DNA from 2 places in the Aminobacter sp. GW821-FHT11F06 genome. Region 1 is predicted to be linked to the other one. Evidence: riboswitches for the same ligand, from Rfam matches in the RefSeq annotation. Region 1 holds a riboswitch; the other holds the start of a gene.

Evidence for each region. Region 1 has a riboswitch for S-adenosylmethionine ahead of metA (homoserine O-acetyltransferase MetA). Riboswitches for the same ligand answer to the same signal wherever they lie in the genome.
Region 2: linked by a shared signal. The riboswitch ahead of AC1RTB_RS04690 (O-succinylhomoserine sulfhydrylase) and the one ahead of metA (homoserine O-acetyltransferase MetA) in region 1 are both predicted to bind S-adenosylmethionine.

What each region holds. Positions count from the first base shown of each region.
Region 1 is NZ_JBXARL010000011.1:68,379-83,711, forward strand. Features, by position in the region: gene AC1RTB_RS23310 (TIGR02302 family protein) at 1-1,529, shown strand, start outside; gene AC1RTB_RS23315 (glutathione S-transferase family protein) at 1,796-2,422, opposite strand; gene AC1RTB_RS23320 (hypothetical protein) at 2,530-2,706, shown strand; gene AC1RTB_RS23325 (DMT family transporter) at 2,908-3,849, shown strand; gene AC1RTB_RS23330 (response regulator) at 3,819-4,217, opposite strand; gene hpt (hypoxanthine phosphoribosyltransferase) at 4,284-4,826, opposite strand; gene AC1RTB_RS23340 (hypothetical protein) at 4,836-5,432, opposite strand; gene ftsE (cell division ATP-binding protein FtsE) at 5,671-6,330, shown strand; gene AC1RTB_RS23350 (cell division protein FtsX) at 6,323-7,336, shown strand; gene AC1RTB_RS23355 (YdcF family protein) at 7,420-8,133, shown strand; gene AC1RTB_RS23360 (lysophospholipid acyltransferase family protein) at 8,239-9,027, shown strand; gene AC1RTB_RS23365 (bifunctional transcriptional activator/DNA repair enzyme AdaA) at 9,014-10,072, opposite strand; gene AC1RTB_RS23370 (gamma-glutamylcyclotransferase) at 10,146-10,664, opposite strand; gene AC1RTB_RS23375 (DUF2125 domain-containing protein) at 10,821-11,819, shown strand; gene AC1RTB_RS23380 (prephenate/arogenate dehydrogenase family protein) at 11,968-12,903, opposite strand; gene hisC (histidinol-phosphate transaminase) at 12,907-14,019, opposite strand; SAM riboswitch at 14,172-14,249, shown strand; gene metA (homoserine O-acetyltransferase MetA) at 14,300-15,223, shown strand.
Region 2 is NZ_JBXARL010000002.1:46,092-61,424, forward strand. Features, by position in the region: gene AC1RTB_RS04645 (MATE family efflux transporter) at 1-474, opposite strand, end outside; gene AC1RTB_RS04650 (DUF6460 domain-containing protein) at 603-866, opposite strand; gene AC1RTB_RS04655 (glycosyltransferase family 25 protein) at 922-1,689, opposite strand; tRNA gene AC1RTB_RS04660 (tRNA-Gly) at 1,961-2,034, shown strand; gene AC1RTB_RS04665 (GntR family transcriptional regulator) at 2,586-3,320, shown strand; gene AC1RTB_RS04670 (porin) at 4,087-5,184, shown strand; gene AC1RTB_RS04675 (hypothetical protein) at 5,502-5,699, opposite strand; gene AC1RTB_RS04680 (ABC transporter substrate-binding protein) at 5,893-6,669, opposite strand; gene AC1RTB_RS04685 (2'-deoxycytidine 5'-triphosphate deaminase) at 6,773-7,861, opposite strand; SAM riboswitch at 7,934-8,012, shown strand; gene AC1RTB_RS04690 (O-succinylhomoserine sulfhydrylase) at 8,054-9,247, shown strand; gene AC1RTB_RS04695 (CPBP family intramembrane glutamic endopeptidase) at 9,326-10,078, opposite strand; gene AC1RTB_RS04700 (TetR/AcrR family transcriptional regulator) at 10,177-10,770, shown strand; gene apaG (Co2+/Mg2+ efflux protein ApaG) at 10,946-11,338, shown strand; gene AC1RTB_RS04710 (Hsp33 family molecular chaperone) at 11,345-12,337, opposite strand; gene argF (ornithine carbamoyltransferase) at 12,459-13,376, opposite strand; gene AC1RTB_RS04720 (aspartate aminotransferase family protein) at 13,392-14,585, opposite strand; gene AC1RTB_RS04725 (GcrA family cell cycle regulator) at 14,938-15,333, shown strand, end outside.

The sequences.
Region 1 (15,333 bases):
ACGCCCGTCCGCTTTATGGCGCACCTGAAATGCCGCTGACCCTGCCCCGTCGCGGCGCGGCCAAGAAGCCGGTCAAGACCACACGCGACCTGACCGAACATGTCTGGGCCGGCGCGCCGGTGACGCTGACGCTGCAGGCGGTGGACGATGCCGGCCAGGAGGCCAAAAGCGAGACCAAGACCTTCATCCTGCCCGAAAAGCCCTTCACCAACCCGCTCGCCCGGGCGGTGATCGAACAGCGGCGGCTCTTGGCGCTCGATGCCAATGCCAAGCCGCGCGTGCTCGATCTGATGGACGCGATCACGCTGCGCCCCGAAGACACGATCGACAATCTTTCGCACTATCTCGCGCTGATGAGCGCGCGCACCCGGCTCAAGATGGCCGGCTCCGACGACCAGTTGCGCGAGGTGGTCAGCTATCTCTGGCAGGTCGCGCTCGGCATCGAGGACGGCAATCTGTCGGCGGCGGAAAAGCGCCTGCGCCAGGCCCAGCAGGCCTTGCAGGACGCATTGGAGCGCGGCGCCAGCGACGAAGAGATCGACAAGCTGATGGCCGAACTGCGCTCGGCGATGGACTCCTTCCTGCGCGAGTTCGCCCAACGCGCCCAGCAGAACCAGAAGTCGGCGCAGTCGCAGCAAGGCCAGGAACTGCGCCAGAGCGACCTGCAGCGCATGCTCGACCAGATCGAGAACCTCGCCAAGTCGGGCAATCGCGACCAGGCCAAGCAACTGCTGTCGCAGCTTCAGGACATGATGAACAACCTGCAGGCCGGCCGGCAGCAGAATAGCCAGCAGGGCCAGCAGAATTCCGAGATGCGCCAGCAGATGGACAAGCTTGGCGAGCTCATGCGGCGCCAGCAGCAGACGATGAACGAGACCTTCCGCATGGACCAGATGCAGCGCGGGCAGCAGCCCGGCGACCAGCAAACCGATCCATTCGGCGACAATCGCGACCCTGGCCAGCAGCAGGATCGCCCGGGGCAGCAGGGGCAAGACCAGCAAGGCCAGGGCCAGCAGGGCAAGCCGATGACCCCGCAGGAATTCGCCGACGCGCTGAAGCAGTTGCAGGAGGGCCAGGGCCAGCTGGAAAAGGACCTCGAAGCGCTGATGAAGGGCCTTGAGGGGCTGGGCATCAAGCCGGGTCAAGGTTTTGGCGAGGCGGGAGACTCGATGAAGCAGGCCGAAGGCGCGCTCGGCAAGGGCGAAGGCGATCGTGCGGTTGGCCATCAGGGCCGGGCCCTGGAAGCGCTGCGCAAGGGCGCCCAGGACATGATGCAGCAGTTGCAGGCGATGCAGGGCGACCAGGGCACCACCGGTGAAGGCGGCCGCCAGCGGAACTCGGGCCGCGACCCTCTTGGCCGGCCGAGCGCCACCGCCGGTCCAGACGATGGCGATACAGTGAAGGTGCCCGATGAGATCGACGTGCAACGTGCGCGCCAGATCCTCGACGCGATCCGCAAGCGCCTCGGCAACGCGCTCAGCCCCGAGCTGGAGCGGAGTTATCTCGAGCGCCTGCTCGAGCTGAAGTAGCCAAGCGCCCGATCCTTCGCGCCCCCCTCTGTCCTGCCGGACATCTCCCCCTCAAGGGGGGAGATCATGCCGTCATCTTGCGCTTCGCGAATCTCCAGCGTCGATAGCTACTTGTTCCGCAAAGATGCAAAGGCGAACCTTGAGGCCGGAGCTGCTGATCTCCCCCCTTGCGGGGGAGATGTCCGGCAGGACAGAGGGGGGTGCGAAGATGCACGACGCTGAAAGTCCTACCCCGCGCTCACACTCAGCTACCGCCCTCCCCACCCTCAGCCCGGAACCATGCCCGCTTCTTGCGCCAGTTCGAAATCTTTCTGGCTGGAGCGCTGGAAGGCGGGCCTTGCCGAAAGCCTGTCGAAATACTCCAGGAAGACCGGCTTTTCAGGCAGGACCTTCATCACGCGGATGCCGTAGTTGATGCCGCCGCCGATCTGCGTGTCGGCCGCCGTAAAACGATCGCCTGCAATGTATGGCCGCGTAGAAAGGGTACGTTCGAGATTGGCGACCATCTCGGTGAACGAACCATAGGAATAGCCGCCGCCCATGAATTCATGTCCGTGCGCCTTGGCGGCCAGAACCGGATCGAACACCGCATCGGCATAGGCGAGCCAGGTAAGGTATGGCCCACGCATCTTGTCGCCGATAGCGGGCGCCAAGCCGGCTTGCGGAAAGGCGTCGCTGAGATAGTTGCAGATCGCCGCACGCTCGGTGACGACCACGCCGTCATGGATGATCGCTGGCACCTTCTTGTTGGGCTGGATCGAACGGTAGTCTTCCGGTGCGCCGCCCGGCGCGCGAATGTTCACCTTCTCGATCTGGTAGGGCACGCCGAGCTCTTCCAGAAGCCACAGGATCGTTGATGAACGAGACCAGGGAGCGTGGTAGAAGGTGATCATGCTTTCTCTCCTTTTTTATGGCCCCCAAAACTAGCACGGCGCTCCTGACAGCAGTTTGTCAGGAGTAACATCAGGATATTCGATTGGGCCAGCGATCAGTGGTGCTGATGGAAAACATCGCCGATCGCATCGGCCATGATGTCGACGGCTTGGCTTTTGGCGCGCGGAATTGGAACACCACGCCTGTTGTACAGATCTGGCCAACACCGGACGCCTCGATCATCCGCGGCAATTGTAGGACTGTCATGATTTCAATTCGCTTGCATCGTTTCAAAAGCCGATGAATAGTCTGGTTACCCATTGGAAGGTGGCCGTCAGATGCGGCTACGGACTGGTAAGTACCGTCCTCACTTTCACCCGCCGCGACCTTCACGGCGGGTATTTTTTTGGCTGGCCCAACAGGAGGCTGCGACAAGCGCTCTCGCCTGGCTCCGACCCAAGATAGAACTGACAGACGACCTCATACGACAGGCCACGCCGACCTCATGCAGAATAGAACGCTTCTCGGCATCCTGTGCCTCTGCCTGGGCGTGCTGGTGTTTTCGATCCAGGACGCGCTGATCAAGGCGGTTGCCGGAACCTATCCGGTCAGCGAGGCGCTGCTGATTCGCGCCATGGTGGCGCTGCCTATCCTGCTTGTGATGGTGCATCGCGATGTCGGCCTGGCAGCGCTCGCCTCGCCCAACTGGCGTTTCCTCGCCACGCGCTCATCGATCCTGTTCATTTCCTACTGCGCCTATTATCTGGCGATCCCTGCCCTTCCGATCGCCGATGCGGCTGCCCTGTTTTTCCTGGCGCCCTTGCTGATCATGACAATGGCCGGCCCCTATCTTGGCGAACGGGTGCCGTGGCAGAGCCTTGCCGCAGGCGCTGTCGGGCTGCTCGGCGTCATCGTCATGGTCAATCCGGGGTCTGGCGTTTTCGAATGGGCGGCATTGTTGTCGCTGGTCTCGGCGTTTCTCTACGGATTCTCGCAGTTGATGGCGCGCAAGATCGGCGTCACCGAAAGTGCCACGACAATGGCCTTCTATCAGAACGCCGCCTATCTCATCGGCGCGGTGGTGATCACGGCGATCTTCTCGGCAACGGGATTCCACAAGACCGGCCACCCAAGCCTCGATTTCCTGATGCGGCCATGGGTCTGGCCGAGCCTGCGCGACTTCCTGATGATGGGCGCCTGCGGCGTCATTGCCGCTGTCGGCATGGTGCTGCTCGGACAGGCCTACAGGCTGACGCCAGCCAACAAGGCTGCGACGTTCGAATATACCGGCCTGCTGTGGGCGCCGCTGTTGGGCTTCTTGTTCTTCGCCGAAATCCCCGGCAGCGGCACCGTTGTCGGAGCGCTTTTGATCGTGGGTGCGGGTATCTTCGCGCTCAATGCCGGCGGACGGGCGCCTCAGGCAGCGCCGGCGAGTGCCACCGACTGATTCGTCCTTGCCAGCGCCAACGAGACGCGGTCGCGGATATCAGCGAGCGTGAACGGCTTTTGCACGACATCGATGATGATGGCGTCGAGCTCTTCGGCGCGCTCGCGCTGGTCGGCATAGCCGGTCATCAACAGGATCGGCAGGCCGGGATAGGAGCGGGCTGCCGCCTGCGCCATCTCGATGCCGTCCATCTCCGGCATGCGGATGTCGGAGACGACAAGGTCATAGATGCCGAGCTCGGCATGGATGCAGTCGAGCCCCTGCGCGCCATCGCAGGCGACATCGACTTTATGGCCGGCGCGTTCGAGCGCGCGGGCAGCGAGGGTGCGGACGGACTCGTCGTCCTCAACGATCAGAAGTTTTGCCATGCCGCGATATTTGCCGCGACAGGTTGACGATTTCTGAAGGTCGAAGACCGGAGGCGTCAAAAAAACTCAAGCTTCGCCTTTGACCACACCGACGAAAGGCAGCTCGCGGAAGGCGTGCGCCACGTCCATGCCGTAACCGACGACGAAATAATCCGGGCAGTCGAAACCGACATAATCGGCATCGAGATCGGTCTTGCGGCGCATGCGCTTGTCGAGCAGCACGGCGATCGAGCAGCTCTTGGCGCCGCGCGACATCATCAGCTCGCGGGTGAATTTCAGCGTCTTGCCCGATTCGAGGATGTCATCGATCAACAGCACGTCGCGGCCGGCGACCTCGTTATCGATATCCCGCAGCACGCGGACCTCGCCGCTGGTCGTGCCGGCGCCGTAGCTGGAGATGAAGATGAACTCGACTTCCGGCGACAGGCCGACATCGTGCATGGCGCGGATCAGATCGGCGGCGAAGATAAACGAGCCCTTGAGCACCGAGATGACCAGAAGGTCGGTGTAATCGTGCGCCGCGATGTCCTTGGCGAGCTCGAGATTGCGCCGTGCGATCGCCGAGGCGGAGAACAGCACTTCGATTTCCTTGTCGCGCACAACTGGCATGACAGCATCCTATTCCGAGAAAGCGACCGTGACGGTCTTTATCCCGTTCATAGGCACGTCGAGCCGGCTCGAAAAGGCCCATCTTGCGCCGGGAGCCACCGCAACAGCCCCCGTCCCCAGCCTGTAGCGCAGGATTTTGCCGTCATTTCCGGCCACTGCGATGTCGATCGGCGGCAAGGATGCGGGGCTTTTGCCGTCATTGAACGCGGCACCATCGACAAGCAGCACCGGCTTGCGGCCGGAGCTGTCGATGCGTGAAATGACGTCAGCGATGCGCAGTTCCTGTGCCTGCCAGGACAGTGGAAACGCTGCCGCACGCACGATGGCGTGCCCACCCGACACCCAGAATGTCATTGCCGCCAATGAGATACCGGCAACCCAGAAGACCGGCCCGCCACGCCCGGAGCTCGCGTCAGCAGCCATGCGAGCGGACCGCAGCATCTCCATTCCGCCCACGTCTGCCGCCTGGTTGGCGAAAGCGGGCTGGTCGACAGATGATTCGTTGGCGGGCTGCGAGGGCGTCACGACCTCGAAATCGGCGTCGATAATGTCGGCTGGAACCACACGCGACGGCTGGGCGAATGTGTCGCGGCCTTCCGCGGTCATGATTTCGCCGGAAACCGGGCGTGCTTTCCGCTGCTCAGCCATCAGACCCCTTAGACATTTTGCTGAGAGGGGGTAAACGGAAATGGTTAATGCTTCGCCACCGAGGGACTTTCGCGCCTCGCCCCGGACGGAAACTTAACCGTCCGTTAACCATGCGGACCCATGGTCGTCTCTTAGAAACGGGCGGCCAGGGTCCCGATGAATCTCAGTGGATTCGCAAGTTCAAGGTCTGCAGCACGTGATCCGCTTCGAGAATGTCGGCCTCAGATACGGAATGGGACCGGAGATCCTGCGTGACATCTCCTTCCACATTCCCGAGCGCTCGTTCCAGTTCCTGAGCGGGCCATCGGGTGCGGGCAAGACCACCTTGCTGCGTCTGCTGTTTTTATCGCTCAAGCCGACGCGCGGGCTGATCAGCGTCTTCGGCAAGGACCGCTCGCGCATTACCCGCGCCGAGCTGCCTTTGATGCGCCGGCGAATCGGCGTGGTGTTCCAGGATTTTCGCCTGCTCGACCACATGACCACCTACGAGAATGTGGCGCTGCCGCTGCGCGTGCGTGGCCGCGAGGAAGCGAGCTACCGCACCGACGTCACCGAACTGCTGAAATGGGTCGGCCTGGGCGAACGCATGCATGTGCTGCCGCCGGTTTTGTCTGGCGGCGAAAAGCAGCGCGCCGCAATTGCCCGCGCCCTGATCGAGCAGCCCGAGATCCTTTTGGCCGACGAGCCGACCGGCAATGTCGATCCGCCGCTCGCCCGGCGCCTGCTTCGCCTGTTCATCGAGCTCAATCGGCTTGGCACCGCCGTGGTGATCGCCACCCACGACCTCGGGCTGATGGACCAGGTCGACGCCCGACGCATGATTCTCGCCGGCGGAAAGCTCGACATCTATGACTGAAGCCCCCGCCGACGACCGCGCTCACGACGAAGAGTTCGAAGACGAATTCGAAGATGCGCCGCTGCAACAGCAGCCGCCACGGGCGCAGCGCAAGACCGCCCCCATCGTGCCATCGCAGAACGTCGCCGGACGCGCGCTGGTGCTGGTCATCGCCATCATGACCTTCCTGTCGTGCCTGACACTCGGCGCGGTGACGCTGGTGCGCGACACGGCCTCGGTGTGGGAAAACCAGATTTCGCGCGAGGCAACGATCCAGATCAAGCCAGTCGAAGGGCTCGACATGGAGGCGGCATTGGAGACCGCAGCCCGCATCGCCAGCGAGTTTGCCGGCGTCAGCAGCACGAAGATCGTTGACCGCGAGGCTACCGCCCGCCTGCTCGAACCCTGGCTTGGCTCTGGCCTCAACATCGACGAATTGCCGGTGCCGCGGCTGGTGATCGTCACCATCGACGAAAACAACCCGCCCGATTTTGCCGCGATACGCCAGGCGATCACGCCGAAAGTGCCGACCGCCACGCTCGACGACCACCGCACCTGGGTCGATCGGCTGGTGGCGATGGCGCGTACCACTGTGACCATCGGCACCGGCGTGCTGGTGCTGATGCTGGCCGCGACCGTGCTTTCGGTGGTGTTTGCGACACGTGGCGCCATGGCTGGCAACGGCCACATCATCGAGGTGCTGCATTTCGTCGGTGCCGAGGCCGGCTTCATCGCCTCCGAATTCCGCCGCCACTTCCTGTTGACCGGCATGAAGGGCGCGGCCGCCGGCGGTGTTGCCGCGGTGATCGTCTTCATCGTCTTTTCCTGGTGGTCGTCGCGCAATCTGGCGACCCCGGAAGCCGACCAGGCAACCGCTTTGTTCGGCAACTTCGCCATCGGCGCCAACGGCTATCTCGGCGTTGCCGTGATTGTCGCGGTGATCGGTGGGCTGACCGCCGCCACCTCGCATTTCACTGTCGTCAGCTATCTCGGCGACATCGATGCGCACCAGCCGGACGGGTTGTAGTCACGGATGATTTCAAACCGTCATAGAATGTGCATAAATAGGCTCTGCAAAAGCCGCAATCCCTGCTTAACCATGGTTTCGTGATGGGACAGAACGCGCTCGCCGCATCGGGGACGGTTTCAGGAACGAAATTCTACCCGGCCAGGCTTAAGCCGCGCCGGAGACTAGTTTTTTTGCGCCGCATACTGTTCATCCTGGTTGCCGCAGCCTTTATCTTCACTGGGGGCTTCGCCCTTTTTGCGACTCACGTCAGCGGCTTGACCACCCCCGCCGACCCCGCCAAGGCCGACGCCATCATCGTTTTGACCGGTGGCCAATCACGAATCGACGCTGCCCTTGGCCTGCTCAAGGCCGGCAAGGGCCAGCGCCTGCTGATCAGCGGCGTGCATCCTTCGGCAACGCGGCGCCAGCTGCAGCTCGCCACGCGCGGCGACAAGGCGCTGTTCAACTGCTGTGTCGACATCGACCGTGCGGCGCTCGACACCATCGGCAATGCCGAGGAAAGCGCCAAATGGGTCGAGGGTCATGCCTATGAGCGCGTCATTCTGGTCACCAACAACTATCACATGCCGCGCAGCCTGCTGGAGATGGGGCGGCTGCTGCGCCACGCCAGCCTGGAGCCCTACCCGGTCGTCAACTCCAGGCTCGACGACGGCATCTGGCTGACCAAACCCGAGGCATTCCGCGTGCTGTTCACCGAATACAACAAGTACCTGCTGGCTCTGGCGCGCGGCATCGTGCCGATCAAGCCGTCGGCTGACAGCGAGCTTGTGGAGCAGGCCCAGGCAGCCGAATAAGGCCAACCCTGCCCTAAAGACGCCAACAGCCGCCACGCGCCGTTTTCCTTTTTGGACGGCTTGGTGTAACCAACGGCAAAATCCGTCCTCAGGCGCTCCTCAACAATGCTCTATATCCGCTCGCTGGCGTTCAACTTCGTCTTCTATGTCAGCCTGGTCGTCCAGATGATCCTGTGGACGCCCTACTACTTCCTGTCGCCGCGCCATCGCGCCTGGTTCGTGCCGAAATTCTGGGCGCGCACCAGCCTTTGGCTGCAAGAAAAGATCGCCGGCACCAGGAGCGAAGTGACCGGCATCGAGAACCTGCCCGAGGGCTCGTTCATCCTGGCGCCCAAGCACCAGTCGTTCTGGGATGCGATCGCCTTCTTCCCCTATCTTCGCGATCCGCTTTACATCCTCAAGCGCGAGCTGATGTGGATTCCGTTCTTCGGCTGGTACATCGCCAAGATGAAGATGATCCCGGTCAATCGCGGCAAACGCTCGGTGGCGCTCAAGGCGGTTGTCGTTGCGACCCGCAAGGAGATGCAGAACGACCGCCAGCTGATCATCTATCCCGAGGGCACCCGCCGCGCGCCAGGTGCCGAGCCGGCCTACAAATGGGGCATCGCCGAGCTCTATTCGGCACTCAACTTGCCGGTTGTTCCGGTCGCCCATGTCGCCGGCCTGTATTGGCCGCGACGCAAGTTCCTGCGCTTCCCCGGCACCATCAAGGCACGTTTCCTGCCGCCGATTCCAGCTGGCCTGGACAAGGAAGAGTTCATGAGGCGCCTGATCACCGAGACCGAGGCCGCCTGCGACGAATTCCTGATCGAGGCAGCAACGTCGAAAAACCCACCCGCCATGCCGCCAACGGCGGTAAAGCGGCTGAAGGAATTGGGCGTTACCGTCGGCTAGCCAGCCGCCGCTCATGTTCAAGCAGCCAGCGCTTGCGCCAGAGGCCGCCGCCATAGCCGGTGAGGTCGCCGCTGACACCAACCACGCGATGGCAAGGAATGACGATGGCGATCGGGTTGGCGCCATTGGCGCGGCCAACCGCACGCACAGCAGGCGGATTGCCGATATCGGCCGCGAGGCCTGAATAGGTGGCGGTGGTGCCGACCGGAATCTGCCGCAGCCCATCCCAGACTTGACGCTCGAAGGCCGAGCCTTGTGGCGCAAGCCGGGCGGCGAAGCTTGACGATTTTCCCGCGAAGTAATCGCCAAGTTCAGTCGATATCTGGTCGATAGGTGCGGCGCGACCAAAGACGATGGCCGAACCTGTGGCGGCCTGCAGCTTGGCGACTTCGGTCGCCAGCGCCTTTCGTTCCAGAAATTCGAGGATATGCAGCGCATGCGCGTCGGCAATCGCAATCATCGGGCCGATCGGGGTTTCGATCCAGTCGGCCTTGAGCATGGTCTTGCCGCGCAGTTTGGCCGGGGCTTCGCCGAGCATCCTTGTGATCGCCGCGCGAAATCCGCTGCCTGAATCGAAACCTGCATCGATCTGCGTGTCGATGACGCTGTCGCCTGATGCCAGACGCTCGGTCGCCTGGCCGAGGCGCCGCAGCCTCGCCATTTCGAGGAAACTCATGCCGAAGCGCTTCTTGAAGGCGCGCCTCACCGTCGAGGCATCGAAGCCCATGGCGATAATGTCGGTTTCCAGCCACCGCCGCTCCGGATCGCTGTCAAGCGCATCGACGAGTGTTGCCACAAGCGGTTCCGGTTCGCCGGTGCCCATCATCGGACGGCAGCGTTGACAGGGGCGAAAGCCGGCATGCAGGCATTCGGCCGTGGTGTCGAAGAACTGCACGTTTTCGCGCCTGGGCTTCCGTGCGGCACAGGTAAGCCGGCAGAAGATGCCGGTTGTTCGCACACCGACATAGGCAAAGCCGTCGTAAGCCGCATCGCGCGCAATGAGGGCGTCATAGAGCGTATCGTCGTCAGGGCGTTGGAAAAGCATGACGAATCCTTAGCGCGAGTCCACGCCGAGTGCCGCCGAAAAACGGGCGTTGATTTCGCCTCCTGACATCGCACTATTTGCCGACAAGCCGTGCCACTTCTTCCAGCCAGTGGTCGCGAATGCCGAGCGCGCGCAAATGCTCGACTGTGCTTGCGACATAATCCTCGTTGCGGCCGGATTGCCCGACCGCTCCGGTGACGATCTCGGCGGCATGTGCCGCGTCGAGATTGCCGGCATATTGGTGGTGGCTGCGGTCGGCGATGTAGCAAACTGCCTGTACCTTCTCGCCATGGTCGAGCTGTACGGCAAGCGAGCGCTCGAGATAAACGCTGGTGACAAGCTCGCGCTCGCGCAGATAGGCGAGCACCTCGCCACTGAGATCGCCAGGGACGCGAAAAGCGAGGCCGACGCATGAGCCGCCACGGTCGAGGCCAAGCACCAGGCCCGGCCGCTGCTCGGTGCCACGATGCACAAAGGAGCGGATGCACAGCGAGCGGCGAAAGCCCATCAGCCGGGCGCGGCGCGTCTCGATATGCGCAAAACCTGGCCGCCACATCAGCGAGCCATAGCCAAAAACCCAAAAATCGCCCATATCGCCAAGCCTGTTGGTGTTTCGCGGGTTTCCCGCTTACAGCGCCGCGCGTCCTATCGGACGCGCAAAGGACGCTGTAACACTTTGAATCTGTGCATGATCCTTTCTGAAAATCGGTTACGATTTTCGGCGTCATGCACTAACGAGAGCCCGAGCATGACGTCAAGCCAAGAACCAAAACCGAACTACAGCCGCCGTTTCCTGTGGCTCGGACTTTTCATCGTGCTTTTGTTCGGCGGCTACAGCGCCGGTTGGTTCTGGTTTGCCGGAAAGGCCGAAAACGAGGTCCGCAAGGCGATCGCCGGCTTGAGCCGCGACGGCGTGTCGGTTGAATGCGCGGCCCCTACGATCAAGGGCTTTCCGTTCCGCATCGGACTGTTCTGCGACAGGCTGGACTATGAGGATTCCGCCCGCAGGATTTCCGCCAGCGCCGGCAACCTGCGCACCGCAGCCCAGATCTACCAGCCAATGCGCACCGTTCTCGAACTCGACGGGCCGCTGCGCATAACCGCGCCTGACCTGCCCCAGCTTCAGTTCAACTGGGACCTCCTGCACGCCAGCGCCCGCATCGCCAATCCCCTACCCGAGCGGATTTCGGTGGAAACGCGCAAGCTGAGCGGCCAGGCCGCCTTCAGCGACGGCGCACCGACACCGCTGTTCACGGCCGAGGAAACCCAGACGCACCTGCGTCCGAACGGTACCAACCTCGACCTGGCCGGAACCTTCACCGGGCTCGCCATCGACCCAGAGGCGATCGATGGCCGCACACTGCCCAGGCTCGACGGCAGCGCCGACACGACGCTGAACAATGGCGTTGCCCTTGTGACGAGCAGGCAGCCTGTCTTGCGCGGCCAGTCGGGCACGATCCGTTCGATGACGCTGACATCAGGTGGCAGTGCTGGTGTGGCACTCAGCGGCCCATGGTCGATCGATACCGACGGGCTGGTCGACGCAGACCTGAAGGTGATTGTCCAGAACCCGCGCGAACTGTCGCGCATCCTGTCGGATGTCATCCCCGAGCAGCGTCAGCAGATAGGATCGGTGTTTTCAGGGCTTGCCTTGCTCGGCGACGCCCCGAGCCTGCCGCTGAAGATCGTCAAGGGCAAGGCGACGCTCGGCTTCATTCCGCTGGGGATGGTGCCGGCGGTGAAGTGAGTAGTGAGGGCAGTATGGCAGTAGGGGAATAAGGCAGTAAGGACTGTGCCCTGAGGCAGCGGGCGGAGGGTTATACCTACTGCCCTACTGCCCTACTGCCCTACTGCCCTACTGCCCTACTGCCCTACTGCCCTACTGCCCCAATCCCCTAGCTTTTCACCGGATGCTCGATCGCCTCGCGGCCGAAGTTCGGCACATCGACTTCCTGGCCGGCCTCGATGATCGAGCGGCGGATGGCGCGGGTGCGGGTGAACATGTCGAACAACTTGTCGCCGTCGCCCCAGCGGATCGCCCGCTGCAATGAAGCGAGATCTTCGGAGAACCGCGCCAGCATTTCGAGGATCGCGTCCTTGTTGTGCAGGCACACGTCGCGCCACATCGTCGGATCGGAAGCCGCCAGTCGCGTGAAATCGCGGAAGCCGGACGCCGAATACTTGATCACTTCCGACTTGGTCACCGCTTCGAGATCGTCGGCGGTGCCAACGATGTTGTAGGCGATAATGTGCGGCAGGTGCGAGACGATCGCCAGCGTCATATCGTGATGCTCGGGGTCCATCGTGTCGATGTTGGAACCACAGCGGCGCCAGAACTCAGACAGCTTTTCCAGTGCCACCGGGTCGGTATCAGGCAGCGGCGTGAAGATGCACCAGCGGTTTTCAAACAGGTCGGCGAAACCGGCGTCGGGGCCCGACTTTTCAGTACCGGCAAGCGGGTGGCCGGGGATGAAGTGGACACCTTCCGGGACATAGGGCTGCATCTGGGCGATGACCGAAGCCTTGGTCGATCCGACATCGGTGAGGATGGCGCCCGGCTTGAGCACGGATGCGATGTCGCTGGCCACCGCGCCGGAGGAGCCGACAGGCACCGAGACGATGATCAGGTCGGCGTCCTTGACTGCAAGCTTGGCATCGGTCGCATAGCTGTCGCCGAGGCCGAGTTCTTCGGCACGCGCGAGCGTTTGCGCGCTGCGCGTCGAGATGGCGATGTGGCGGGCCAAGCCCTCGCGCCGGATGACCCGGGCAAGCGAGGAGCCGATCAGGCCGATGCCGATGAGGGCGATCTTTTCAAAAAGGGGATCGGACATGGTTCAACTTTTCAGAAATTCGGTGAGTGCGGCGATCACGCCGCGATTGGCCTCTTCGGTGCCGATGGTCATGCGCAGCGCATTGGGGAAGCCGTAGCCGGCGACCCTGCGCAGGATATAGCCGCGCGCGCTGAGATACGCGTCGGCCGCCTCAGCCGCGTGCTTGGCATCATCGGGGAAGTGGATAAGCAGGAAGTTGCCGACACTGGGCGTGACGCGGAGGCCAAGGGCCGTGAACTGCTTGACCAGCCATTCCGCCCACTGCGCGTTGTGCGCCACCGTGCGCTCGACATGGCCGCGGTCTTCCATCGCCGCAACACCTGCCTCGATAGCCGCCGCATTGACGTTGAACGGCCCGCGCATACGCTCCAGCACGTCGATGATGTGCGAGGGCGCATAAATCCAGCCGATGCGCAGACCACCCAGACCGTGGATCTTGGAGAAGGTGCGCGTCATCACGACATTCTCGTTGCCCGCGACCAGTTCGACGCCCGCCTCGTAGTCGTTGCGGCGGACATATTCGGCATAGGCGGCATCGAGCACAAGCAGTACGTTCTTGGGCAGCGCCGCATGCAGGCGACGCACCTCCTCGAACGGCATGTAGGTGCCGGTTGGGTTGTTGGGGTTGGCCAGAAAGACGATCCTGGTCTTCGGCGTCAGCGCCGCGATGATGTTGTCGACACTGGCTTTCTCGGCATCTTCCTTGGCAACGACGGGAATGGCGCCGGCAGCCTGGGTGTAGATCTTGTAGACCATGAAGCCATGCTCGGTGTAGACGGCCTCGTCGCCCGGCGAGAGGTAGCTCTGGGCGAGCAGGCCGAGCGCTTCGTCGGAGCCGTTGGAGCACAAGATGTTGGCCGGGTTGAGCCCATGGGTCGTAGCGATCGCCTGCCTCAGGCGCAGCGACGACCCGTCGGGATAATACTCCATCTTATGCGCCAGTTTCTGGACGGCCTCGATGGCATGGGGCGAAGCGCCCAGCGGGTTTTCGTTCGACGAGAGCTTATGGACCTTGGTGACACCTGCGCCGGCGGTGCTCTTGCCGGGCACATAGGCTGCGATTTCCATGATGCCCGCGCGGGGTTCGGGGCGAATCTGCTCAGGTGCCTTGGTCATGTCGAAAATCCTGGATTGGCGCCTCCGGCCGGAGGTCGCAGCGGGAATACCGCCCGAGGCACATAATGTCGAGAAAAACCGGCAATTGTGGCCGCTCTGGCGCCCCATTTGGGTCGCAGTTGACGCAATCGGCCGCCAGGCGTAATAGCAGCACATAGACCCGTGGTGATTTGGCCGGTCGGCTTGCAGCCACGTTAAACAAGTCGCTAAAGGGCCGTTTGCGATCCGTAAACCGGCTTTGCGACAGCAATGCCGGTTTTTGTTTTTTGGAGTTCGCACAGTGCCGATCAAGATCCCGGATCAACTCCCCGCCCGCGAAGTGCTGGAAAAAGAGGGCGTGTCCATCATGGACGAGCAGACCGCCCTGCGTCAGGACATCCGTCCGCTGCAGATCGGCCTTCTCAACCTCATGCCCAACAAGGTGCGGACGGAGACCCAGTTTGCGCGGCTGATCGGCGCCAGCCCGCTGCAGGTGGAACTGACGCTGATACGTATCGGCAACCACAAGGCCAAGAACACCTCAGAGGAACACCTCATCACCTTCTACCAGACCTGGGAAGAGGTGAAGGATCGCAAGTTCGACGGCTTCATCATCACCGGCGCGCCGGTGGAGCTGCTACCCTTCGAGGACGTGACCTATTGGGACGAACTCAAGCAGATCCTGGACTGGACGACGACAAACGTCCATTCATCGTTCTTCATCTGCTGGGGCGCGATGGCCGCCGCCTGGCATTTCCATGGCGTTCCAAAACACACGCTGGAGGAGAAGGCCTTCGGCGTTTTCCGCCACAACAACAACGCGCCTGCCTCCCCCTATCTCGCCGGCTTCTCGGACGACTTTGCCATTCCGGTGTCGCGCTGGACGGAGGTCCGTGCCACCGACATCCCCGAAGGCTCCGGGCTGGAACTGCTGATGGAATCGGAAGAGACCGGCCCCAGCCTGCTCGCCGAGCAAGCCGCCAACCGGCTCTACATGTTCAACCACATCGAATATGACTCGACCTCGCTCAAGGAAGAGTACGACCGCGACGTGGCCGCCGGCGTGTCCATTGCCGTGCCGCACGAATATTATCCCGATGACGATCCTCAACGCCGGCCGCTCAACCGTTGGCGCTCGCATGCGCACCTGCTTTTCGGCAACTGGATCAACCGGGTCTACCAGACCACGGCGTATAACCCGGAGAACATCGGTAAAAATCGTTAGCCGCTTCAATCATGACCGCGCTCGACGCTGAGCGCGGTCCTTCGAAGCGCGGGTGATCCTGGAACTTCTTCGGCGGGCAGCGGTGTTTTTGCTGAAGCAGCAGTCCTGCT
Region 2 (15,333 bases), on a different contig from region 1:
GAGGATGGCATAGTTCATCAGCGCGAAGGGAGCGCCCAGCATGCGGATGCGGACATAGGCGTCGAGTGTTTCGTTGACGCGCTGCTCCGCCGACATGAACCACTGGCCAGCCATGGACGTCAGCGGTGCCGTGAGCGCAAGCACGATGCCGACGATGATGGCGACGACGGCGGCGCGCCAGAACACCGCCTGCTCTTCAAGATCATCGCTGCGGCCGAAGGCCTGGGCAACGAGCGCGGTCGTGCCGGCGCGCAGGAAGTTGAAGCTGGTGAACACCACGTCGAAAGCGACAGCACCCGCCGCCAGTCCGCCCAGTAGTGCCGCGTCGCCGAATTGTCCGACGACGGCCGTGCCAACGAGACCGATCAGCGGCGTCGTGAGGTAGGCCAGCGTCATCGGCACCGCGATTGCCAGCACCGAACGATTGGTGACGGAAAAAGGCGCCGCGCGACCCTCGGATGATGCGATGTCCAACTAAGTCCCCTCCACTGCGGCCGAATCTCGTCCGCTGGGGCACATGCCTCGGTTTCCCCAACGCCCGCAACCCGCAGGCAGCACTTGCCCCAACGAAAGCTTGCTTTGGTCGGGAAATGCTCGACCCGCTATTTGCGGTAGCTGAACAGCCTGAGGATGATGAAGGCCGGGATGACGATCGCCGCACCCAGCAGGAAATAGCCCAGGAAGCGGTCGATGGCGCGGAAGCCCATGTTCCAGATATCGAGGAAGAAATTGCGGATGCCGTAGAGCACGTCGAAGGGCGACCAGCCGAAGGCGCTCATGACGATGCCGACGAGGAATGAGATGACCAGGAGCTTGATGAACACCCGAAGCGGGGTGTCCCCGAGAAAACGCACCAATCCGGACAAGTTCAGTCTCCTGCGATTCGACCGTTGATCGAATATCCTTATTGCAGATCCTGCTTCAAGATGCGGGGCTCTTTTCGCGCTGCAGCGACGCGGGCGTCAGAGCATAGGCGACGCGGCGGACATACTCGCTGGCACGATACACAAGCGTGCCGATGCGCCGATAAAATGGGAACTTCATTGCTTTGTAGCCAGCCTTCTGGACCAGGATCGTGCTGGCTGAGCGACTGAACTGCACGGCCGGCTTGTCAGTGGTGAAGACAGCTACGCCGTTCGCCCAGCCTCGCTCGATCTCGACATCGATGGGAACGACCATCGGGCGCAGTGTTTCCAGCAGTTGCTTCGCCGCCTCGCGCCTGACCGCATAGGCGGCCGAGCTCGCCAACGAGCCATGCAGGCAGCGGCCGAGCGCAAAATCCTTGTTCAAGGTCAGGTACTTGATGAAGCCACGTGTCCGATGATTGACCAGCTTGACTATGCCCCAGCCGCTAATTTGGGTAATTTCGTTGAGGACTACGGCAAAATCGCCGGTAAACTGCACGTCATCCTCCACGATGACCGCAAACTCGTCCGCACCGTTGGCAATGAGTTCCAGCGCTTTCAGGTGGCTAAGGTAGCAGCCTATTTCTCCGGCCAGGACCTTCTTGCCGCAAAAACGTTCAAAGCTCCGCAAGTCGATCACGCCTGCCTGCTCGGGTGTCAACGAATTGCCGTCGACAGAAGCAACTCGGATTAACTCTATGCCGAATTCGGTGGCGCTCTTGTGGATGGCTAGGAGCCGATCTTGAGAACGATCAAGATTGAGGACATATACTGGTACAGTCATAGTTTATAGTTCGCCACGTCCCATTTCCGGAAATTTCGGAAATCTTCTTACTCTTTAGCACGGTCTGATTTTGTATTTACATTATGTCAAACATGCCAGCATCGCAACCTTATTGCCCGGCAGGCCACCCAATGTGGTCGGCCTATGGCGAGATAGCACGGCTTTGTCTGCGGGTGCCTTTGGTTCCCAGCATCTCGGCCAGCATCGTTTGGTGAGATCGAAGCGTTTCCCGATTGCCGAGCCGGATCGCGAATGCTAACCAAGTGCCCGCGCGGGTATGATGTAATGGTAGCCTGTCAGCTTCCCAAGCTGAACGCGCGGGTTCGATTCCCGCTACCCGCTCCAGCTTGTGCCACAAGGCCTTGCGGCTGATTTTCTTCTCCCGAGATTGTCGCAGTTTTACAGGTAGTTTTACACTGCCTGTTCCTCATGGGTTCGATCCAACTCCGCCCGCCTTGGGCCAATTCATTGTCGAAGCCGTTGACGATTCCACGCCATACATGATTGATTTTCTTGCACTAAGTAAGAAGAGCGTTCTAATTTAGGCGACATGCCTTGTGGTGCAAGGTTGCCGCAAGTTCCGCGCTTTACCACGTGGCAATGAGTTATGGAGCGAAACTCTAGACGGCGCGGGAGCAGAGCATCAAGGGCGGGAGGGGATTCCCTATGATGCGGAGGAGGCAGGTCCACAAGGACAGATAGAAAGGCCGCAGCGCTTGACAGCGTGCTAGGCAAACATTCCAACAGGCTCCAGGAGACGTATTCAGATAGGGATCACTGATGCCTACGAATACAATCCAATTGACGAGCAGCGCTTCAAAGCTCCTCACGACGTATAGAAAGGCGTGATCCTCGCACGCAGCTGGTCCATTCGTAGTTGTTTCAAAGGAGCGTCCATGCCTGCACACTATCTGTCCCCGGCCATGAGCGATCAGGATGCGTTGTCGCTGATCGTCGCGCCGTTGGTTGGCGTGGAAGCTAACATTTACAATGACATATGGAATGCGGTGATTTGCCAATCGCTGCACCCCGGCGTCAAGCTTGAAGAAATAGCCTTGAGCGAGATCTACGGCGTCAGCCGCACCGTCATCCGCAAGGTGCTGGTGATCATGGAGCAGGAAGGTGTCGTTTCGCTGCCGCTGAACCGCGGCGCCTATATTGCCCTGCCATCCCCGCGCGACGCACTCGAGCTCTGCGAAGCGGTATCGGCGATGTGCGCCTATATTGTCGGCAAACTCGCCGACCAGCCACACAATATCACCGCGGAGCAACGCGCGAAGTTGGCGCTGCATGCGCAGGCAGAAAAAGAGGCTGGCGAACTGCACACGATCCGGCGCTTGCATATGGAGCATGCCACGCTTTTGGCCCTGATCTACGGCAACCTCGTTCTGGCGTCGCAACTCGAGCGCACAACCTCACGGCTCGCGCTCGCCTTGTCGGCCTATCAAGGCGTGACGGGCAACATCTCCGCCGTGGAATACACCACGGCGCTCAATCAGATGATCTTCGAGGGCAAAAAGGATGAAGCCCTCCAGACGGTGACCGCCGCGATCGACAGGGCGCGCAGGTCAATGCGCTTTGGCGCCAGCGACGGCAGCATCAATCTCAAGGCTATCCTCGGCAGGGGCTGACCATCTTGGACCGCTCCAGCTTTGGCGAGCGGATGGGCAAGCCAATACGCTGTTAGCCACATAACTCATACGGCGCGCTTCCAAGCGCAGGGCCGCTGCAACGGCTGGGACGGCCTATCCCAAGACGCCGAACGGCTCGGGGCGGTGCCACTGCATTCAAAATCTTGAATCGGGCTTTGCCATACGGCCTGGCGAAAGCGCAGCCGCAACGAGCTTGCGCGCGGCGCGATGACATCCATGGCACCGCTCGTCCCGAAGCCCGCCCCTGCCCCCCATGGATCACGATAACGCCCCTGTCCGGACCGAGAGTTGCTGCGACCGCCTTTGCTTGAAAAACACCGACGACTCGATGTGCGTCTAATTTCATGCAACTCTCAACGCATATTATCGTATAAAAGAATACACGCTGAGAGCAACATGACTGGAGGTCAGACCGAAGAACGGTCGAGACGACCAAACCATCTTTGGCTCGCCGTGTCTTCTCACAAAAAAGTTATTCGTAAACAGCCGTTTAGCGCGCATTTTTTTAGCTTCCGCTTAATCAGGCCGGGCGAACTGCCAATTTGTGACATTTATACCACGCAGCTCGGACAACAGGTGCCCTGCGCCCATTCCATATGCCATTGGCGGTTGATCGCCTGCCTGCCATACGCCAAAGACGACGCAGAAAGAGATTCATCTAGATGTATTTTTTTCTGACATCAGATTTCTGGTGGTGAAAATCTGCACAGTTTCCAATGACTGCGCATCAAATGAGGAATTGAAAATGAACATTAAGAGCCTACTTCTCGGCTCCGCTGCGGCTCTGCTCGCAGTCTCCAGCGCTCGTGCGGCCGACGCTGTCGTCGTTGCTGAGCCGGAACCCATGGAATACGTCCGCATCTGCGACGTTTACGGCGCGGGCTTCTATTACATCCCCGGCACCGAGACCTGCCTCAAGATCGGCGGCCTCGTTCGTTACCAGATGAACTTCACCGATCTTGACGACGGCTTCCGCAAGAATGCCAAGGCACGCCTGAAGTTCGACGCGCGTTCGGAAACCGAATACGGCACGTTCCGCCGTTACATCGAGTTCGAGGCAAGCATCCGCAATGATGGCGGCTGGTCCGAGACTGCCAGCGGTGACAAGTGGAACGGCCTCAACAGCGAGGGCGGCACGGCTCTTCGTCACGCCTACTTCGAGCTCGGCGGCCTGCTCGTCGGTCACACCGATACCCTGTTCGACGGCGAACTCGACGGCGAGTTCGATTCGGGCGGCGGTGAGCGCATCAACCAGATCCGCTACACCTTCGACGCCGGCAACGGCATCGCAGTGTCGCTCGGCCTGGAAGAAGAGTCGGACAACTTCGACTACGTCCCGCTGGTCGTCGGCAAGGTTGCCATCACGCAGGGCTGGGGTTCGCTCGACCTGTTCGCCGGTTATGACAACGCCTACGAAGAGTTCGCTCTCAAGGCGGTCGCCAACATCAAGGCAACCGACGCCCTCACCCTGCAGCTGCTCGCAGCTTACGAGTCGGGCCCGACCTACTTCAGCATCAATCCGGGCGATGCGATCGAAGGTATCAACGGCGTCTACAACGGCTATGCATGGTCGGTCGCTGGCTACCTGAAGTACCAGGTCAACCAGAAGCTGGCAGTCGGCTTCGGCGGTCAGTACTTCGGTGATGCGCACGACAACAACCTCAGCAGGCTCTCGGTCGGCGGTGCCAACGACTGGGCCATCGGCGCGGTTGTCGACTACAGCATCGTCGAGAATCTCGATGCCAAGCTCGCCCTCAACTACAACGACGGCGACACCTTCAAGAACTTCAACAACGGCGACGGCGTAGTCAGCGGCTTCCTCCGTCTCGACGCTTCGTTCTAACCAAATCTCGGTTGGATGAAGAGGCCCGCAGTCGCCAGACTGCGGGCCTCTTTGCGTTTTGCGCGCCGATACGGATGCTGGCGTCCAGTATTCTCTAGGGCTTGATGCAGAACCGAAGGTCCGCGTAGCGAAAAGTGGGAACCGCTTTTCCGAAAAGATCATGCTCCATCAAGAAGATGGAGCGCCATTCCGGTTCAATCGGAATGGAACAGGCTCACATCGACCTGCGACAGCTATGCGGGGTTTCCGCAGTTGGAGCGGTTGCTGCCGAGTCGGCTGCGGGATCGCTCACCACCCGCTCCAGCCTTGCGCGCCTGCTACCTCCGCAGTTCCCGATTGTGGGGACCGCTGAAATCGCGAAGGTGCCTCTGCCCGGTGGTGTAGCCGAACCTCAGGCCGCCCGTGTCATTGTAGTAATTGGGCTGAAAGGCGCTGACGTAGTCGTAGTTGTCCGACATGCAGCCGGACAAAGGCATCATCAGGCCGATCGCCAGCGGGATGAAAACATAACGCATGGCCGTTACCTCCGATCAGGCAAATGATGCACCCGATCGGTCCAGTCAGCCAGCGGGTTCCAGTAACATTTTCAGTATTGGCCGGCCAAACAAGTATCTGATGCCAGCCGATCCCTTGCCGGCCCCAAGCGCATCAGGATTTCAAGCCCGCAGGCCGGACATCATCGACGCCCGGCCTGTCGCATTCAACCAATCAGTCCTTGGCGCCATAGATGTCGAAGTCGAAGTACTTCGCGTTGATCTTGGCGTAGGTACCGTCCTTGACGATGGCGTCGATCGCAGCGTTCAGCTTCTCGCGCAGCGGATCACCCTGGCGCACGGCGATGCCGGTCAGTGACTCGGTGCCCTTGAGGTCGCCGATCAGCTTGCAGCAATCCTGTCCGGTGGTCTTCATCCAGTCGACAAGCACAAACTTGTCCGACACCACCGCGTCGAGGCGGCCATTGGTCAGGTCGGACATAGCCTCATCCTGGGTCGGGTAGAGCTTCACGTCGGCGCCGGCCTTGGCGTAATGGTCCTCGGCATAGATGCTCTGGGTGGTCGACGCCTGTGCGCCGACTGCCTTGCCCTTGAGCGCGTCGGGCTCAGGCGAGGTCAGCGTGGAATCCTTCAGCGCCACCAGCGCCAGCGGCGTGGTGTAGTATCTGTTGGTGAAATCGACCTGCTTCTTGCGCTCGTCGGTGATGGTCATCGAAGCAACGATGGCGTCGAACTTGCCGCCCTTAAGTGCTGGAATGATGCCGTCCCAATCCTGCGTGACGAACTCGCATTCGACCTTCATCTGTGCGCAAAGCGCAGTGGCGATATCGACGTCGAAGCCGACCAGCTTGCCGTCCGCTGTCAGGCTGTTGAAGGGCGGATAAGCGCCTTCGGTACCGATCTTGAGCTTCTCCTGGGCCGATGCGGCGCCAAGGGTCAACAAGAGCGCTGCGAGCGAAGCTGCGCAAGCGAACTTCCGTGAAATCTGCATGATCCTCTCCATTAACCGGGCACTCTTTCCGAGCGTCCCTGCCTCCAGCCAATCACAGCGGCCAGCAATGGACAAGCAGACTAAGGGATAGGCCCAGCTGACCTTAGGTCATACGGAAATGCTTGGAGAGCTTCAGGCCCTGGGCCTGATAATTGGAGCCGAGATCGGTGCCATAGAGCGCGCGCGGGCGCGCCAGCATGTGCTCATAGACCAGGCGGCCAACCACCTGGCCGTGCTCCAGGATGAACGGCACTTCGTGGCTGCGCACTTCGAGTACCGCCCGGCTGCCGGTGCCACCAGCACTGGAATGGCCAAAGCCGGGATCGAAGAAACCGGCATAATGGACGCGGAATTCGCCGACGAGCGGGTCGAACGGCGTCATCTCGGCGGCGTAGAGCGGGGGCACATGCACCGCCTCGCGCGAGACGAGAATGTAGAATTCGTCGGGGTCGAGCACCAGTTCCTCGGCGCCGTGATTGTAGATCGGCTCCCAGAAATCGACGACGTCCTGGGCGGCGCGCTTGTCGACGTCGACAAGCCCGGTGTGATGCTTGCCGCGATAGCCGACGATGCTGCCCACCGTGCCGGCCAGATCGATGGACAGCGCAATGCCACCGCCCGAAATGTTGGGCGGATCCATCGCGACCAGCCGGTCGGACAAATGCAGTGCGTGAAGTTCGGCCTCCGACAGCAGCGCATTGCCCTTGCGAAAGCGGATCTGCGACAAGCGCGAGCCCTTGCGCGCGACGATCGGGAAGGTGCGCGGACTGACTTCGAGATAGAGCGGCCCGGTATAGCCGGCGGGGATCTTGTCGAACTCCTGGCCGCGGTCGGTCATCACGCGGGTGAAGATGTCGAGGCGGCCGGTCGAGCTCTTGGGATTGGCGGAGGCCGAAATGTCGGCCGGCAGAGCGAGGCTTTCGAGCAGCGGCACGATGTAGACGCAGCCTGTCTCCAGCACCGCGCCATTGGTCAGGTCGATCTCGTGCAGCTTGAGCCGGTCGAGCTTTTCCGACACCAAAGAATTGGGGCCCGGCAGGAAGCTGGCGCGGGTGCGGAACGCGGTTGCGCCCAGCCTGAGATCGAGGCTCGCCGGCTGGATCTGGTCGGCATCGAGCGGCGGCGCCAGAAGCGCGCCCGAGGCGAACAATGCCGCGATATCCTGATCCGGAAGAATGCCCGATTGCCGCAATTGCTCGCTCCTTTGGTATGAATGGTTTAGTCGACCCCACAATTGACGCAAGCAGGCTACGGGTCTAAAGGACTTTTATCCCGTGGTGATTTGGCCGGTCGGCTTGCAGCCACGTTAAACAAGTCGCTAAAAGGGCCGTCGATGGACCGGTTGCGACTTTCGCGACCGGTTTTTTTGTATTTGGATTTGGCTATGACCTCCGAAAAGCAGCGCAACTGGAAACCCCAGACCACACTCGTCCATGGCGGAACCCTCAGGTCCGGCTTCGGCGAAACCTCGGAATCGATCTTCCTGACCCAGGGCTATGTCTATGACAGCGCCGAAAGCGCGGAAGCCCGCTTCAAGGGCGAAAGCCCCGGTTTCATCTATTCGCGCTATGCCAATCCCACCGTCGACATGTTCGAAAAGCGCATGTGCGCGCTCGAAGGGGCTGAAGACGCCCGTGCCACCGCCTCAGGCATGGCGGCGGTCACGGCCGCGATCCTGTGCAGCCTCAAGGCCGGCGACCATATCGTTGCCGCGCGCGCGCTGTTCGGGTCGTGCCGCTGGGTTGTCGAGACGCTGGCGCCGAAATACGGCATCGAGGCAACGCTGGTCGACGGCACATCGATCGAGAATTGGGAAAAGGCGGTCCAGCCCAACACCAAGCTGTTTTTCCTGGAAAGCCCGACCAACCCGACGCTCGAAGTGGTCGACATCGCCGCTGTCGCCGCCCTTGCCAATTCGATCGGCGCGCGCCTGGTCGTCGACAACGTATTTGCCACGCCGATGCAGCAGAAGCCGCTCGAACTCGGCGCCCACATCGTCGTCTATTCGGCCACCAAGCACATTGACGGCCAGGGCCGCTGCCTCGGCGGCGTGATCTTGTCCGACAAGAAGTGGATCGACGAGAACCTGCACGACTACTTCCGCCACACCGGCCCAAGCCTGTCGCCGTTCAACGCCTGGACGCTGCTCAAGGGCCTGGAGACGTTGCCGGTGCGCGTGCGCCAGCAGACAGAGACCGCCGGCAAGATCGCCGACTTCCTGGCAAGCCGTCCGGAAGTGTCGCGGCTGATCTATCCGGGCCGGGCAGACCATCCGCAGGCCGACATTGTCAAGAAGCAGATGTCTGGTGGCTCGACGCTGATCTGCTTCGACCTCAAGGGCGGCAAGAAATCGGCCTTCGCCTTCGAAAACGCGCTCGACGTCATCCTGATCTCGAACAATCTCGGCGACTCCAAGAGCCTGATCACCCATCCGGCAACGACGACGCACAAGAGCCTTACCGACGAGGCCCGCGCCGAACTCGGCATCGACGACGGTACGTTGCGCCTGTCGGTCGGTCTCGAGGATGCCGACGACCTGCTCAACGACATCGAAGATGCGCTGAAGGCAACTCGCTGAAAGAATGGCGCTCCGGCCAGCCGGAGCGCCATTCCAGTCTGGACCGGCATGGGCGGTATCAACCGCCCATGCCGTGTTTCACATCCCCAGAACCGCGATCGCGGTCATCACAAGCGCCATACTGTTCAGTATTCCGTGGCCGATGATGCCGCACCAGGTGTTCCGCCGCCTGCTGACAAGCCAGGACAAGGCGAGCGCACAAATGGTCACCATGGGCAGCAAGGTGAACCAGAACCAGTGAAACGCGCCCCACTGAAGTCCGTGCACCAGCCATGCCTTGCGACCGAGCGACACTTCCTGGCGCGGCAGCAGATAGCCACGGAAAAGCAGTTCTTCTCCTGAAATATTCAGGACGAAGATTGCGATATGGACAAGCAGGAAATCCCACCTTCCTGCTGCTGGCTCGCCGAACACCGATCCAGAGACAGTCAGCGCGTCGACGAACCATTGCGGCATCCTGAATGGTACGCTCGATGCGATCATGGCTTGCAGCGGTTCCGTCGCCAGAACCAGCGAAAGCATGAACACCCCAAGGCCCGTGCCCAATGCGCAATCCTGCCAGCTCGGGCAGGTCAGCCTGAGCCGATCTTTCAACGGCACGTTCCCTCCCTCGCGCGCCAGCATCCCGAAGCAAAGCATCAGCATGACAAGAAACGAGCCGCCCAGGCAAAACAGGGCGGCATATGGCGCCTCCCAACCCCAGGCAATCAGCAACGGCATGCCTAAATAGACGGCGGCACCCGACATGATTGATGTCGCGGCAAATACAAGCGAGGACGTGGCGATGCCCGCGGGCGGCACGGATCGGGAATGGATGGCAAGTGCGGTCACAGATTAAGCTCTCCAAAGCGAGTGATCGCTCGCTTTAGTTTTCCTTGACCCCGACGTCAAGATAAGAGAGCGATTGCTCGCGTAATCGAGGGAAATTCGTGCCGCGCATATCGAAGGAAAAAGTCGCCGAACGGCGACGCCAGATTCTGGAAGCGGCGGAGCGATGCTTCGTCCGGCTGGGTTTTTCCCAAACGGCGATGAAGGACATCTGCGCGGAAGCCGGCCTCAGCATGGGAGGCGTTTATCGCCACTTCGAAAGCAAGGAGGCGATTGTCGAGGGCATGGTCGAAACGCTGCTGCCCAACGACTGGTTCTCTCGCTCGGCGACCAAGCCCGATGGCGATTTTCAGGAGGCCCTCATTGCGGACTTCATCGCCGGGATCGAAGTGCGATCACCGGGCCGCGATGCGGCCTGGCTCGAGGTCGTCAGCAGCGCCAGCCGCAACCGGCGCCTTCAGGCAATCCTGACAGCCCGGGCCAAGCGATTGGTGCAAGCTTTGTGCGAAGTGTTGGCGGGCGCCCGCGACTCCGGAGCAGTCGATGTCAACATAGATATCCCCGCAACCGCGCAGCATTTGCTTGTAGCGGTGGACGGGATCGCACTCATGCGGCTCGCCGACCCCGATCTGTCCGCCGAACAATGCAGGCAGTTGGTGCGCGACATGGTCAGTAAGCTCTTGAAGGCGGCCTAGACGCATACCACCAGATCATGGCAATGACCTGGTCAAGAGCTGCGGCGTAGCAATGCGTCGGTGCAGTGAAATACACTGCACATTCATCACAATCGGCGTGAATTCGCCAAACGACAGTTGACCCGCCGCCTCGCGCGGCGGACTCTGTCATCGTGCAGGCCAAGGAGCGCAGCATATGTATCGCGCCGTCACCCGCAACATCGCGGTCGAGGTCGAGCCCTTCTACCTGGAGGATCGGTCCGAGCCTTCGGAAAACCGCTACGTCTGGGGCTATCGCGTGACGATCGCGAACAACTCGGATGAGTTCGTTCAGCTCTTGTGGCGCTACTGGCACATCACCGATGCCGCAGGCCGGGTCGAGGAGATTCGTGGCCCGGGCGTGGTCGGCGACCAGCCCGAGCTCAATCCCGGCGACAGCTACCAATATGCGTCGGGCTGCCCGCTTTCGACACCGTCAGGCATCATGGTCGGGCGCTACACCATGCGCAACGAGGCGGGCGAGATGTTCGACATCGCCATTCCCGCCTTCTCGCTCGACCTGCCCAACGCGCGCCACAGGCTGAATTAGACCGGATTACTGGACCGGCGCGAACTCGGCCGGGTCGAATTCGTAGGACTTCGAACAGAACTCGCAAGCGACCCGAATGACGCCGTCTTCGACGCTCTCGATGATCTCCTCGGCCGTGAAGCCCTGCAGGATGCCCTTGATCCTCTCGCCTGAGCAGGAGCATTCGTCGGCGACGCGCACGCCTTCGTAGACGCGCACCCCATGTTCGTGGAACAGCCGGTAGAGCAACTTTTCGGCGCCAACGGTCGGGTCGATCAATTCGGTCGGCTCGATGGTCGCGACCAGCGCCAGGAGTTCCTGCCACGAATTGTCATCGGGATGCCCAGTGACATCGCGTTCGTCGCCATCGCCGCCATGAATGTCGGGCACGCGCCGGCGCTCGGGTGAGTCCGGCAGGAACTGCGCCAGAAGGCCACCGGCGCGCCAATGCTCGCGCGGGCCGCCTTCGGCCGGCAGGACGAGCTTTGCCACAGACAGGCGCACATCGGTCGGGATCTGCTCCGACTGACGGAAATAGGCGCGCGCCGCCTCTTCGAGCGTGATGCCATCCAGTTCGACAATGCCCTGATAGCGCGTTGTGTGCTCGCCCTGGTCGACGGTCAGCGCCAAAACGCCGGTGCCAAGCAGGTCCTCGGGCGCGGTCATGCCGGCACCGATCGCTGCCTCGACGCGGTCGGCGTCGAAACGTGCATAAGCGCGCAGCGAATGCGGCGTGGTGAAGTCGGCGACCAGCATGTCCACCGGACCGTCGGTGCGGGTCTGCAGGATGAACTTGCCGTCGAACTTCAGCGAGGTGCCGAGCAGGACGGTGACCACACAGGCCTCGGCCAAAAGCCTGGCCACAGGTTCCGGATAATCGTGCCGTTCAAGAATCTGGTCGAGCAGCGGGCCGAGCTGGACTGTGCGGCCGCGCACGTCGAGCGGCTCCACCGCGAATGGAACAACATGGTCGTCGCCGGCGAACCCAAATTCGCCGAGCTTGCGTTCGGTCTCAGCCACTGGAACTTATCCCGTATGATTGGCTCTGCGACCCTCGGGCCAGCCGATGGTCGCAGAACAAGGCGTTAACGCCAATAGGTTGATTTGATCCCGCACCAGATAGGGGCGGCGCATCAAGCATTCAAGCGCCCAGGCACCAGGCAAGCACGGCCTTTTGGGCGTGGAGCCGGTTTTCCGCCTCGTCGAAGACCACCGAATTCGGACCGTCGATGACCTCGTCGGTGACTTCCTCGCCGCGATGGGCCGGCAGGCAGTGCATGAACAAGGCGTCGGGCTTGGCGAGCTTCATCAGATCGGCATTGACCTGGTAGGGCAAAAAGACGTTGTGGCCACGAGCACGGTGCTCCTGCCCCATCGACACCCAGCAATCGGTGACGATGGCATCGACGCCGCGCACCGCATCCTCGGCCGAACGGGTCATCATCACCTTGCCGCCATTGGCGCGGGCCCAGTCGATGTATTTCTGCTCCGGCTCGCTGCCTTCGGGCACTGCGATGTTGACGTTGAAGCTGAACCGGGCGGAAGCCTCGAGCAGCGAATGCAACACGTTGTTGCCGTCGCCGGTCCAGGCAATGGTCTTGCCGCGCACCGGTCCGCGATGTTCCTCGAAGGTCAGGATATCGGCCATCAGCTGGCACGGATGGGTGTCGTCGGTCAGGCCGTTGATGACAGGAATGGTGGCGCTTTCGGTCAGCTCGATCAACCGGTCATGGGCCGTGGTGCGGATCATGATCGCGTCGACATAACGCGACAGCACCTTGGCGGTGTCGGCGATCGACTCCGAGCGGCCGAGCTGCATCTCGGTGCCGGTCAGCATGATGGTCTCGCCGCCGAGCTGGCGCATGCCAACGTCAAACGAGATGCGCGTGCGGGTCGACGGCTTGTCGAAGATCATCGCCAGCACCTTGCCTTCGAGCGGCTTGGATCGTTCGCCGGCTTTCAGGCGCGCCTTGCGCACCGCCGCATCGTCCAGAATCCCGCGAAGGTCGCTCCCGGAAAGTGCCGAGAGGTCGGTGAAATGGCGAATCCCGCTGGTCATGTAACTTCCTTGGGTTCAGCCGCCGTTGGCGGCGGCCTTGGAGAGGCTGGCAGCTCCGGCGCGAATGCGCGCCAGCGCCTCTTGGATGTCGGCGTCGGTCGTCGTCAGCGGCGGCAACAGGCGCAGCACATTTTCGCCCGCAGGCACAGCAAGCAGCTTCTGGTCGCGCAGCGCCATGTTCACCTTGGTGTTGGGCATGGCGCATTTGATGCCGAGCAGCAGGCCGGTGCCGCGGATCTCCTCGATGACATCGGGGAACTCGTCGGCGATGGCGGCCAGGCCCTGCTTCATCAGCAGCGCCTTGCGGCTGACCTCTTCGAGGAAGCCGTCTTCGAGCACGACGTCGAGAACTGCATTGCCGACGGCCATGGCAAGCGGATTGCCGCCAAAGGTGGTGCCGTGGACGCCCGCCGTCATCGCCTTCGCTGCCTCTTCGGTGGCGAGGCAGGCACCGACCGGGAAGCCGCCGCCGATGCCCTTGGCGATTGCCATCAGGTCGGGCGCAACGCCCGCCCATTCATAAGCATACAGCCTGCCGGTCCGGCCGATGCCGCACTGGACTTCGTCGAAAATGAGCAGCAGGCCGTGCTTGTCGCATAGCTGGCGCAGGCGCTTCAGCGACTGCGTCGGGAACGGGCGGATGCCGCCCTCGCCCTGCACGGGTTCGAGCATGATCGCCGCCGTCTCGGGGCCGATAAGCTTTTCGGCAGCATCGATGTCGTCGAAGGCAACCTGGTCGAAACCATCGACCTTGGGGCCAAAACCTTCGAGATATTTCGCCTGGCCGCCGGCGGCGATGGTCGCCAGCGTGCGGCCGTGGAAGGCGCCTTCAAAGGTGATGACGCGGTAGCGCTCGGGATGGCCGTTGACATACTGGTAGCGGCGCGCGGTCTTGATCGCGCACTCGATCGCTTCCGCGCCCGAATTGGTGAAGAAGACGCGGTCGGCGAAGGAGTTTTCCGCCAGGCGTTCGCCCAGCCGGCTCTGGCCGGGGATCTGATAGAGGTTGGAGACGTGCCAGAGCTTGGCGGCCTGCTCGGTCAGCGCTTCGACGAGATGCGGATGGCTGTGGCCCAACGAATTGACGGCGATGCCACCAGCAAAATCGAGATATCGCTCGCCGTTCTCGGTGATCAGCCAAGAGCCCTCACCTCGCTCGAAAGCCAGGGGTGCACGAGCAAAGGTCTCGTAAAGCGCCGATCCGCTCATTATATGTCGCTCCGAACCCGGAAAATCAAAAAGCCGCCTCAAAGCGGCGGCCTGCGGCTATATCAGGTTTTTCTGCCATGAAGTCAACGAAAACGTCACATAGGCTGACGTGATCCACCCCACCCGTTGCCATGTGGCCACGCTACATCGGCAAGTTGGGGAAAACCGTAAAAACCGAATCGCAAAGACCCCCGCGACTCTTGTCACGGACTCCGCGCATCGATAATTGTAATTGAGAAATAACTAGATTTCGTGCGGCGGACATATTCACCTAATAGATGTGGTGTCCACCCGGCTTGCCGGGCCGGAAATGGATTCCGCTTTCCGCACGTTAAATCAGGAGCACGGTCTCATGAACTGGACTGACGAGCGGGTCGAACTTCTCAAGAAACTATGGTCGGAGGGTCTGAGCGCGAGCCAGATCGCAGCCCAACTGGGTGGCGTGAGCCGCAATGCCGTCATTGGCAAGGTTCACCGCCTGAAGCTGTCGAGCCGCGGGCGCGCCACGGCGGCACCGGCACGCCAGAAAAAGACGACGCAAGCTACCACCGTAACCAAGTCGGTGCAGCGCACGATGGCGACGACGCGCACTGTGACCGCAAGCATCGGCGCCACGGCATTGCAGGCGCAGTTCGACGTCGAGCCGGTTGCCCGCCACTACATCCGCCCGGTCGAGAATGTCGTCGTGCCGATCTCGCGCCGCCTGCAGCTGGTCCAGCTCAGCGAGCGCACCTGCAAGTGGCCGAAC